3 regions of the Streptomyces sp. NPDC015144 genome follow, and region 1 is predicted to be linked to each of the others. Evidence: riboswitches for the same ligand, from Rfam matches in the RefSeq annotation. Region 1 holds a riboswitch; each other region holds the start of a gene.

Region 1 (3,941 bases):
CCGGCGGGCAGGGATCACTCCGCGCGCTCTTCGGCCCGTCCGTCCCCGGGGCCCGCGCCGAGCCCCGCCACCGGACGGGGGAACTTCGGCGGCAACCCGTCGTGCTCCGGACGACAGCCGCCCGGAGCACGACGGCTCAGCGGGCGGTCAGTCGGCGATCGGCAGGTACACCCGGTTCCCGCTCGCCGCGAACTCCTTGGACTTCTCCGCCATGCCCGCCTCGATCTCCTCCGCCGTGCCTCCGTGCTCACGCCGGATGTCCTGGGAGATCTTCATCGAGCAGAACTTCGGCCCGCACATCGAGCAGAAGTGGGCCGTCTTCGCGGGCTCGGCCGGCAGCGTCTCGTCGTGGAACTCCCGTGCCGTGTCCGGGTCGAGGGCCAGGTTGAACTGGTCCTCCCAGCGGAATTCGAAACGGGCGTCCGAGAGCGCGTCGTCCCAGTCCTGCGCCCCCGGGTGCCCCTTGGCGAGATCCGCCGCGTGCGCCGCGATCTTGTACGTGATGACGCCGGTCTTCACGTCGTCCCGGTTCGGCAGGCCCAGGTGCTCCTTCGGCGTGACGTAGCAGAGCATCGCCGTCCCCCACCACGCGATCATCGCCGCGCCGATGCCCGAAGTGATGTGGTCGTACGCCGGCGCGATGTCGGTGGTCAGCGGGCCGAGCGTGTAGAACGGCGCCTCCTCGCAGATCTCCTGCTGGAGGTCGATGTTCTCCTTGATCTTGTGCATCGGGACATGGCCCGGCCCCTCGATCATGGTCTGAACGCCGAACCGCTTGGCCACCGCGTTCAGTTCGCCCAGCGTACGCAGCTCGGCGAACTGCGCCTCGTCGTTGGCGTCGGCGATGGATCCGGGCCGCAGGCCGTCGCCCAGCGAGTACGTCACGTCGTAGCTCGCGAGGATCTCGCAGAGCTCCTCGAAGTGCTCGTAGAGGAAGGACTCCTTGTGGTGCGCGAGGCACCAGGCCGCCATGATCGAGCCGCCGCGGGAGACGATGCCGGTCTTGCGGCGCGCGGTCAGCGGTACGTACGGGAGGCGTACGCCGGCGTGGACGGTCATGTAGTCGACGCCCTGCTCGGCCTGTTCGACAACCGTGTCCTTGTAGATCTCCCAGGTCAGCTCCTCCGCCCGACCGTCCACCTTTTCGAGTGCCTGGTAGAGCGGGACGGTACCGATCGGAACGGGTGAATTACGGAGAACCCACTCACGGGTGGTGTGAATGTTGCGCCCGGTGGACAGATCCATGACGGTATCGGCGCCCCAGCGCGTTGCCCAGGTCATCTTTTCCACCTCCTCCTCGATGGAGGAAGTCACCGCGGAGTTGCCGATGTTGGCATTGACCTTCACCAGGAACCGTTTGCCGATGATCATCGGCTCGGTCTCGGGGTGGTTGACGTTGGCCGGCAGTACGGCCCGGCCGGCCGCGATCTCCTCGCGCACCACCTCGGGTTCGACGTTCTCCCGGATGGCCGCGTACTCCATCTCCGGGGTGATCTCGCCCCGGCGGGCGTACGCGAGCTGGGTCACCGGGCGGCCCGTGCCGCTGCGGCGCGGCAGCCTCGGGCGTCCGGGGAAAACCGCGTCGAGGTTGCGCAGCCCACCACGCGGCGAGGTGTGCCTGAGCCCGTCGTCCTCGGGACGGGCCGGGCGGCCGGGGTACTCCTCGGTGTCGCCGCGGGCGGTGATCCAGTTCTCCCGCAGCGGTGCGAGTCCGCGACGGACCTCGGTGTCGACCGCGGGGTCGGTGTACGGACCCGACGTGTCGTACAGCGTCACGGCCTTGCCGTTGCTGAGGTGCACCTGGCGGACCGGCACCCGGAGGTCCGGGCGCGAGCCCTGGACGTATCCCTTGTGCCAGCCGATGGACTTCCCGGCCTCGACGCTCTGGTCCGAGGCAGGCGTGCGTGCGTCCGATGTGGTCATGAGACCTACTCCCTACGCCGGCATTACCCGGTAACAGGTTCGGCGGTCGGCGCAGCCTGTCCCGTACGGACGTACGGATGTCAGCGCCCTCTCAGCCCGGTGCTCCGAGCTCCCGCGTGTGCAAAGGTTCCTCCACGCTAGCGCCCCGTCCGGCGCGATGAACAGAGGGCCCGGCCGTTCTTGCGATGATCGGCCGGTGACCTCTCCCCACACGGACCACGAACCACAGGCCCGGTCTCAGGGCGTACCCCACGACAGAACGCACGGCCGAACGAACGACCAGCCGCCCGGATCCGCGTACGACCACTCCCACGGCCATTCTCACGGCCACGGCCCCGCGGCACCCGGTTCCCGGCATCTGCGGAAGGTCATCGCGGCCGTACTGATTCCGTTCGCCACCGCCGTTCTCGTCGGTCTGGTGGCGCTCTGGCCGGGCGGCACGCCGCCGCACGAGCGGACCGGCGTCGGCTTCGACCGGCAGACCCAGCAGGGAAAGGTGGTGACCGTCACCAAGGTGAACTGCAAGGACGTGAACGCTGTTCAGACGCCGCTCGACGGCTCCACCGCGCCGGACGCGGGGAAGGAGCGGGGGCTCTGCGAGAAGGCGACGATCGAGGTGACGACCGGCCGGGACAAGGGGCGGACCTTCACCGAGATCGTCCAGCCCGACTCACCGCGCAAACTGCGCGAGGGGCAGGGCGTGGTGACGGCGTACGCCCCCGACGCGCCCCACGAGCTCCAGTACTCCGTGACGGACGTGGCCCGGAAGTTCCCGATGACCCTGCTGGCCGGGGTCTTCGCGCTGGTCGTGGTCGCGGTGGGGCGCATGCGCGGGGTGATGGCGCTGATCGCGCTGGCCGTGTCGTTCGCCGTGCTGACCCTCTTCATCCTCCCGGCCATACTCCAGGGTTCGAATCCGCTGCTCGTCGCGGTGGTCGGGTCCAGTGCGATCATGCTGATCGCGCTCTACATGTGCCACGGCCCGACCGCCCGCACCTCGGTCGCGGTGGTCGGCACGCTGGTCTCGTTGCTGCTGATCGGGCTGCTCGGGTCGCTCTTCATCGGGTGGGCGAGCCTGAGCGGCAACACCGATGACGACACCGGTCTCATCCACGGCCTCTACCCGCACATCGACATGAGCGGGCTGCTGCTGGCCGGTGTCATCATCGGTTCGCTCGGCGTGCTCGACGACGTGACCGTCACCCAGACGTCGGCGGTCTGGGAACTCCACCAGGCGAACCCGACGTTGGGTGTGCGGGACCTCTACCGGGCAGGGATCAGGATCGGCCGCGACCACATCGCCTCGGTCGTCAACACGCTGGTGCTCGCCTACGCGGGCGCGGCCCTGCCGTTGCTGCTGCTGTTCACCGTCGCGCAGAGCAGCATGGGGACGGTGGCCAACAGCGAGCTGGTGGCGGAGGAGATCGTTCGGACGCTGGTCGGCTCGATCGGGCTGGTCGCCTCGGTTCCGGTGACGACGGCGCTCGCCGCACTGGTCGTCTCGGCGGACCGTGCGGGTCCGGGCGCGGAAGCCGGGGCTCCGACGCCCGCGTGGGCGGGGGCGGGCAGGGGCCGTCGCCGAAGGGCGAAGCCGTGACCGCCCCTCGGGCGGGCAGTTCACCCGTCCGGCGGGGGCCCGCGTCCGGCCGGTGGACCGGTCCGCGTCGGTGCTCCTCGTCAGCCGGCGTTCTGCTCCTCGGCGAGGATCCGGCCCAGGGCGTCCTCCAGGCTGCCCTCGAAGTCACCGAGCGTGCACTCCTGCCCGAGCGGCACGAGCTTGTCGGTCCGGTCGAGAAAGGCCACAAGTGGTGCCGTCCCGGCCCGGAAGAGCGCCCGGTCCTCGCCGACCTGAAGACGGATGTGTACGTCGCAGAGCCCCTCGGGCTCGGTGGGGCCGATGTGCACATCGCCGTCCCCACTGGGGCTGTTGAGGCCGTCGAGCAGCAGCTCACGGCCGAAAGCCCAGGTGACGGGGGCGTCACCGGGCAGATGGAAGGTCATCCGGATCGCGTATGGAT
Region 2 (3,941 bases), on a different contig from region 1:
CGTGCTTCCGTGCCTCGCGGATACGCCTCCTCCGGCGCGGCACTCAGTGGAAGCCTGCCCCTGGTCCAGAACTCGTAGATTCATGGAGGGCAGGCAATGGCATCACAGTCCAAGTGCGGCGCTCGAACCAATGCCGGTACGGCGTGCCGAAATCTCGCAGTAGTAGGCACCTCTCGTTGCGCGAAGCATCAGGGGCCCTGGTCCGCCTATGGGGTCGCGCAGCGCAAGGAGAAAGAAGCCAAGGCGAAGAAGCGCAGCATCCGCAAGAAGCGGTAAGAGCTGCTGGGAAGCGCACCGATGGTGGCATGCCTTGCGGGCGCGCGGTTCCCCACCTGGGGCTTTTACCTGTGGTAGAGCCATGACGCCGGGCCGTCTGTGGGCCGTCGAAGGGTTGCCAGTGACAACCGGTGACGACCAATGACGACCGGCTCCGCGTAGCCGTCGCCTGGCCTGAGCTGGGCGACGGCCCGGAGGACCACGGCGTGTCTGCGACACTGGATGAACCATGCCTAAGCCCGGAGAACTCACTTTCGTCGCGCCCCGCGGAGCCAAGAAGCCGCCGCGGCACCTCGCCGACCTCACGCCCGCCGAGCGCAGGGAGGCCGTCGCCGCGATCGGCGAGAAGCCGTTCCGCGCCCAGCAGCTCTCGCAGCACTACTTCGCGCGGTACACGCACGACCCCGCCGGGTGGACCAACATTCCCGCCGGTTCGCGGGAGAAGCTCGCCGAGGCGATGTTCCCCGACCTGATGTCGGTGGTCCGCCACATCAGCTGCGACGACGACACCACCCGCAAGACGCTCTGGAAGCTCCACGACGGGACGCTCGTGGAGTCCGTTTTGATGCGCTACCCCGAGCGCGTGACGATGTGCATTTCCTCGCAGGCGGGCTGCGGGATGAACTGCCCGTTCTGTGCGACCGGGCAGGCCGGGCTCGACCGCAATCTGTCCACCGCCGAGATCGTCCACCAGATCGTCGACGGCATGCGGGCGCTGCGGGACGGGGAGGTCCCCGGCGGTCCGGCCCGGCTCTCCAACATCGTCTTCATGGGCATGGGCGAGCCGCTCGCCAACTACAACCGGGTGGTCGGCGCGATCCGTCGGCTGACCGACCCGGAGCCGGACGGACTGGGGCTCTCGCAGCGGGGGATCACGGTCTCCACCGTGGGCCTGGTGCCGGCGATGCTCCGCTTCGCCGACGAGGGCTTCAAGTGCCGGCTCGCCGTGTCGCTGCACGCGCCGGACGACGAACTGCGCGACACCCTCGTGCCGGTGAACACCCGCTGGAAGGTGGCCGAGGTGCTGGACGCCGCGTGGGAGTACGCGGAGAAGTCCGGCCGTCGCATCTCCATCGAGTACGCGCTCATCCGGGACATCAACGACCAGGCGTGGCGCGGCGACCGGCTGGGCCGGCTGCTCAAGGGCAAGCGTGTACACGTCAACCTGATTCCGCTGAACCCCACGCCCGGCTCCAAGTGGACCGCCTCGCGGCCCGAGGACGAGCGGGCCTTCGTCGAGGCGATCGCCGCCCACGGCGTGCCGGTGACCGTGCGGGACACCCGGGGCCAGGAGATCGACGGGGCCTGCGGGCAGCTGGCGGCGTCCGAGCGCTGAGTGCGCCGGGGGGTGTCCGGTCCGGTGGAGGACGGCCGGAACGGACACCCCCCGGGGTGGCCGTCGAGGCCCGTGTACTCTGTGCCCGAAATCAACTTCATATTCCGACAGGGGAGCGCCACAGCGCTGAGAGTGCGGCACCGAGGACAGGTCGGCCGCAGACCCTCTGAACCTCGCCCGGGTCATTCCGGGTAGGAAGTTCGGTCATCAACTCATGCTGTTGCGCCCTGCCCGCTTTCCGCGGGTGGGGCCGCGTCTCTTCCTGGCCAAAACCCAGGAGGAATCCACAATGAGCACCACACACAGGACCGGCCGGCTCGCGGTCTCGGCCCTCGCCGCCGCGGTCGGCGTCACCGCACTCGCCGGATGCGGAGGCTCCGACGACACGTCCGCCGGCTCCGGCGGCACCAAGGGCCCCGGCTCCAAGACCGTGACGCTGGTCAGCCACGACTCCTTCAACGCCTCCAAGGAGGTCCTGGCGGAGTTCACCAAGGAGACCGGCTACACCGTCAAGGTACTGAAGAGCGGGGACGCGGGCGTCGCGCTCAACCAGGAGATCCTGACCAAGGGTTCGCCCCGGGGCGATGTGTTCTTCGGCGTCGACAACACCCTGCTCTCCCGCGCCCTCGACAGCGGGCTCTTCACCCCGTACGAGGCCAAGGGCCTCGACCGGGTCGCGAAGGACACCGTGCTCGACGCCGAGCACCGGGTCACCCCGGTCGACACCGGCGACATCTGCGTCAACTACGACAAGAAGTACTTCGCCGACAGGAAGCTGGCACCGCCGGCCAGCTTCGACGACCTGGCGAAGCCCGCGTACAAGAACCTGCTGGTCACCGAGAACGCCGCGACCTCGTCGCCCGGCCTCGGCTTCCTGCTCGGCACCGTCGCGGCCTACGGCGAGGACGGCTACCAGGACTACTGGAAGAAGCTCAAGGCCAACGGTGTCAAGGTCGTCGACGGCTGGGAGCAGGCGTACAACGAGGAGTTCTCCGGTTCGGCGGGCGGCAAGAAGGCCAAGGCAGACCGGCCGCTCGTCGTCTCGTACGCCTCCAGCCCGCCCGTCGAGGTGTTGTACGCGAAGCCGCAGCCGGCCCAGGCCCCGACCGGCGTGGTCACCGGCGCCTGCTTCCGGCAGATCGAGTTCGCCGGGCTGCTGGACGGGGCGCCGAACGAGAAGGGCGGCAAGGCCCTGCTGGACTTCCTGATCAGCAAGAGGTTCCAGGAGGACATGCCGCTCAACATGTTCGTGAACCCGGTCTCCGGGGACGCGAAGCTGCCGGAGCTGTTCACGAAGTTCGGCGCGACGGTGGACCGGCCCGGGACCGTCGCCCCGGAACTGATCGCCAAGAACCGTGAGCAGTGGGTCCAGTCGTGGTCCTCGCTCGTCGTGAAGTAACGAGGACCGCGGGACGCGGGCCGGGACCGGGCGGCGGAGCCGTGCGCCCGGCCCGCGGTCCGGCCCTGCGGCGGGGCGCGACGCGGTTCGGTCTGATGGCCGTGCCCGTCGCGTTCTTCGCGCTGTTCTTCGCCTACCCCGTCGCCGCGATCGTCGGCCGGGGGCTGAAGACGGACGGTGTCTGGCAGTTCGGGCGGATCGGCGAGGTGCTGGGCCGGCCGGAGATCCGCGAGGTGCTCTGGTTCACCTGCTGGCAGGCGCTCGCCTCGACCGCCCTGACCCTGCTGATCGCGCTGCCCGGCGCCTATGTCTTCGCCCGCTTCGACTTCCCCGGCAAGCAACTGCTGCGGGCGGTCGTCACGGTGCCGTTCGTGCTGCCGACCGTCGTCGTCGGGACCGCCTTCCTGGCCCTGCTCGGGCGCGGCGGATTCCTCGACGAACTCTGGGGCGTACGGCTCGACACCACCGTCTGGGCGATCCTGCTCGCCCATGTCTTCTTCAACTACGCGGTGGTCGTCCGCACGGTCGGCGGGCTGTGGGCCCAGCTCGACCCCCGGCAGGAGGAGGCCGCCAGGGTGCTGGGCGCCGGACGGTTCGCCGCCTGGCGCCGGGTCACCCTGCCCGCGCTGGCCCCCGCTGTGGCCGCCGCCGCGCTGATGGTCTTCCTCTTCACCTTCACCTCCTTCGGGGTCGTGCAGATCCTCGGCGGTCCCGGCTTCGCCACCCTGGAGGTGGAGATCTACCGGCAGACCGCGCAGCTCCTCGCCCTGCCGACCGCCGCCGTGCTGACCCTGGTGCAGTTCGCCGCGGTCGGTGCGATCCTCGCCGTGCACGCCTGGACCGTCCGGCGCAGGGAGAGAGCTCTGCGCCTGGTCGACCCGGCGCGCACGGCGCACAGGCCGCGCGGTGCCGGGCAGTGGGCGCTGCTGG
Region 3 (3,941 bases), on a different contig from region 1:
CCCAGCGGCATCACCGCGGCGCACCCCACGTCCTGGAGGCGGCGGGCCAGCACCGGATCGTCGTTGGTGTACGGCAGAACGGTGAACCCCTCGTCCACCAGGATCTCCGCCGCGTCCAGCAGCTCGACGGGATCGGGCAGCAGGGTCCGCTCGTCGGCCACCACCTCCAGCTTGATCCAGTCGGTGCCCAGCGCCTCCCGGGCCAGCCGGGCGGTCAGCACGGCCTCGCCCGCCGTGAAGCAGCCCGCCGTGTTCGGCAGCACCCGGATCGAGAGCCGCTCCAGGACGGAGAGCACCGAGCCCCCCACCGTCGGGTCGAGGCGGCGCATGGCGACCGTGGTCAGCTCGGTGCCGGAGGCGATCAGCGAGCGCTCCAGCACGTCGAGGCTGGGCGCCCCGCCCGTCCCCATGATCAGCCGGGAGCTTAGGACGGCGGAACCGAGGGCGAAGACGTCGTCGGACACGGTCAGCCCCCCTGGACCGCGGTCAGGACCTCGACCCGGTCGCCGTCGGCCAGCGCGGTCGCGCCCCACCGGCCTCGCGGGACGACGGTCTCGTTGACGGCGGCGGCCACCCCCGAGGACGCCGCCGTCAACGTGGCGACCAGGGCCTCCAGGGTGGTGCCCGGGGCAAGGGGCCGGGGCGCGCCGTTCACCGACACGGAGAGCGGCGCGGAAGGGTGTACGGGCTCGGTCATGCGGGCTGCTCCTGACGTACGGAGGAGGCTCCGGGAGCCGCGGCGGGGCTCCCGGAGGCGGCGGGCGGAAAGCGGCGCGGGGTGAAGGGGCGGGCCTGCTCGGGCGGCTCGCCGCCGGTGAGGAACTCGGCCATGACGTCCCCGGTGAGCGGGGTGAGCAGCACCCCGTTGCGGTGGTGGCCGGTGGCGAGGTGGAGGCCGGGCAGGGTGGTGGGGCCGAGCAGCGGGGCGTTGTCGGGGGAGCCGGGGCGCAGACCGGCCAGGGTCTCGGTGAGCGGCAGTTCGGTGATGCCGGGGACCAGTTCGTGGGCGTCCCGCAGCAGCTCGTAGACGCCGCCCGCGGTGACGGTGGTGTCCCAGCCCAGCTCCTCGCTGGTGGCGCCGACGACCAGCTCGCCGTTCTCGCGCGGTACGAGATAGACGTGGCTGCCCCGGACCACGGCCCGGACCGTCCGGCTCAGGAACGGCGCGTACCGGGCGGGCACGGTCAGCCGCAGCACCTGGCCCTTCACCGGCCGGACCGGCGGCACGGCCTCCTCGGGCACCCCCGGCAGTCGGCCGCTGAGGCTGCCCGCGGCCAGCACGACCTGGTCGGCCGCCGGCTCCGTACCCCCGGAGAGCACCGCCCCGGCGGCCCGGCCGCCCGTGACGGCCAGCCGCACCGCCCGTTCGCGGTGGAAGACCACCCCGGCCCGCTCGCAGGCGGTCAGCAGGGCGGCGGCCAGCCGGCGCGGATCGATCTGGTGGTCGCCGTCGACCCGCAGACCGCCCCGCACCCCCGGGGCCAGCATCGGCTCCAGCCGGCGGCACTCCCGGCCGGTGAGCCACTCCGACTCCAGCCCCGAACGCCGTTGCAGGGCGTGCAGGTCCCGCAGATGGGCGCGGTCGTCGGAGTCCAGCGCGACGGCCAGGGTGCCGCAGGCGCGGAAACCGGTCTCCCGCCCGCTCGCCTCCTCCAGCTCGGCCACGAAGGCCGGATACCGGGCGGCGGAGGCGAGGTTGAGGCCGAGCAGCAGCTCCTCGCCGTAGTGCAGCTCGGTGACGGCGGCCAGCATCCCGGCCGCCACCCGGGCGGCCCCGCCGCCCGGCTCGGGGTCGGCGACCGCGGTGCGCAGACCGCGCTGGGCGGCCCGCCAGGCGGTCACCAGACCGATGATCCCGCCCCCGATGACGAGGACGTCGTAACCGCTTCCGTTCCGAGGGGAACGCATGGGCTTCCAGCCCCTCCCTTCGCCGGCATGACCCGGATCAGGTTCGTACGGTCGGAGGCCGGCCAGCCTCCCTCTCAGCCCGGTGCGTCCGGGCTCCCGCGAGTGCTCTACGGGGGTCAGCCTAGACCCCGTCCCGGCCGGGGCCGAGAACCCGCCCCTTCCTGACTGATCATCAGATGCGTAAGGTGTCACGGGTGAGCGAGCAGCAGCAGTCAGAGCAGCCGGACGGGCGGACCGGGCGCCGCGTCGTGGTCGTCGGCGCGGGCATGGCCGGGGTGCAGACCGCGGTGGCCCTGCGGGAGCAGGGCTTCACCGGCCCGGTCGTGCTGATCGGAGCCGAGCCCCACCAGCCCTACGACCGGCCCCCGTTGTCCAAGGCGGTCCTGCTCGGCACGGCCGAGAGCTCCGCGTTCGACATCGACTTCGAGGCGCTGGACATCGAACTGCGCCTGGGCGTCGAGGTCACCGGAGTGCGGCCGGACGCGCACGAGCTGGACACCGGGGCGGGCGCCGTCCCCTACGACGTCCTGGTGATCGCCACCGGCGCCGAACCGGTCGTCCTGCCCGGCACCGAGGGCGTCTCCGGCGTCCACCTGCTGCGCACCCTGGACGACGCGGCCCGGCTGCGGCCGGTCCTCCACGAGCAGCACGACGTGGTGATCGTCGGCGCGGGGTGGATCGGCGCCGAGTTCGCCACCGCGGCCCGCGCCGCCGGCTGCGCGGTCACCGTCGTCGAGGCCGCCGACCGCCCGCTCGCCGGCGCGCTGCCCGCCGAGGTCGCCGCCCCGATGGCCGCCTGGTACGCGCACAGCGGCGCCGAACTCCTCACCGGCACCCGCGTCGACCGCGTCGAGCAGGGCCGGGTGGTCCTCGCCGACGGCCGGACGATCCCGGCCGGAGCCGTCGTCGTCGGCATCGGCGCCCGCCCGGCCACCGGCTGGCTGGCCGGCTCCGGCATCGCGCTCGGCCCCGACGGATCGGTCACCGCCGACGAGGCGCTGCGCACCTCGCTGCCCGATGTGTACGCGGTCGGCGACTGCGCCTCCTTCCCCTCCGCCCGCTACGGCGAGCGCCTGCTCGTCCACCACTGGGACAACGCCCTCCAGGGCCCGCGCACGGCCGCCGCCCACATCCTGGCCGCGGGGGCCTCGGACGACGCCCCCGCGCCGCCGGTCTACGACCCGGTGCCGTACTTCTGGTCCGAGCAGTTCGACCGCTTCGTCCAGTACGCGGGCCACCACGGGAGCGCCGACACCCTGCTGTGGCGCGGCGATCCGGCCGGCCCCGCCTGGTCGGTGTGCTGGCTGCGCGACGGCGTGCTGGTCGCGGTGCTCGCCGTGGGGCGCCCCCGCGACCTGGCGCAGGGCCGCAAGCTCATCGAGGCGGGAACGCGGCTGGATCCCGGGGCGGTGGCCGACCCCGCCGTACCGCTGAAGTCGGCGGCGCTGCGGTAGCGCGGCCCTGAAGGGCGGAGTCCGGGTGTCGGCTGTCGGTGCGGGATGGCAGGCTTGTCCCTGTGACCGAGATTGACGCGAAGACCGATGCTCTCGTACCCGCCTGGCTCCACCTGCCCGACATCGCCGACATGCTCGGTGTCGAGGTGACGCGCGTGCGCCAGCTGGTCAAGGAGGGCCAGCTGATCGCCGTGCGCCGCGGTGAGAACCGGACGCTCCAGGTGCCCGCCGCCTTCATCGACGGCGACAAGGTGGTCAAGGGCCTCGCCGGCACCCTGACGCTCCTGAAGGACGACGGCTACAACGACGAAGAGATGCTGGAGTGGCTCTTCACCCCCGACCCGACCCTGCCGGGCACCCCGGCCCAGGCACTGAGCGAGAATCGCGGTACGGAGGTGAAGCGCCGCGCCCAGGCGCTCGCCGTCTGACCGCGGGCCCCGCGTGAGCGGGTGAGGGGGCGGGCCCCGCGGCCCGCCCCCTCGCAGCCCGTCGGCGCCCGCTCCACCACGCACTCCCCGGGGGGAACCGCACCATGTCCACGGCCCGCGCGCAGCTGTCCGACGCCCGGCTCTACCTCTG

The links. Region 1 has a riboswitch for thiamine pyrophosphate ahead of thiC (phosphomethylpyrimidine synthase ThiC). Riboswitches for the same ligand answer to the same signal wherever they lie in the genome.
Region 2: another riboswitch for thiamine pyrophosphate. It lies ahead of ACF08W_RS22575 (thiamine ABC transporter substrate binding subunit); the one in region 1 lies ahead of thiC (phosphomethylpyrimidine synthase ThiC).
Region 3: another riboswitch for thiamine pyrophosphate. It lies ahead of thiO (glycine oxidase ThiO); the one in region 1 lies ahead of thiC (phosphomethylpyrimidine synthase ThiC).

The regions. Positions count from the first base shown of each region.
Region 1 covers NZ_JBIBUU010000009.1:239,404-243,344, reverse strand. Annotated here, with positions in the region: gene thiC (phosphomethylpyrimidine synthase ThiC) at 148-1,923, opposite strand; TPP riboswitch at 1,916-2,049, opposite strand; gene ACF08W_RS18210 (YibE/F family protein) at 2,081-3,520, shown strand; gene ACF08W_RS18205 (SsgA family sporulation/cell division regulator) at 3,601-3,941, opposite strand, start outside.
Region 2 covers NZ_JBIBUU010000013.1:152,379-156,319, forward strand. Annotated here, with positions in the region: gene rlmN (23S rRNA (adenine(2503)-C(2))-methyltransferase RlmN) at 506-1,612, shown strand; TPP riboswitch at 1,712-1,828, shown strand; gene ACF08W_RS22575 (thiamine ABC transporter substrate binding subunit) at 1,902-3,011, shown strand; gene ACF08W_RS22580 (ABC transporter permease) at 3,107-3,941, shown strand, end outside.
Region 3 covers NZ_JBIBUU010000003.1:274,096-278,036, forward strand. Annotated here, with positions in the region: gene ACF08W_RS07885 (thiazole synthase) at 1-464, opposite strand, end outside; gene thiS (sulfur carrier protein ThiS) at 467-697, opposite strand; gene thiO (glycine oxidase ThiO) at 694-1,908, opposite strand; TPP riboswitch at 1,906-2,018, opposite strand; gene ACF08W_RS07900 (NAD(P)/FAD-dependent oxidoreductase) at 2,103-3,362, shown strand; gene ACF08W_RS07905 (Rv2175c family DNA-binding protein) at 3,425-3,790, shown strand; gene thiE (thiamine phosphate synthase) at 3,895-3,941, shown strand, end outside.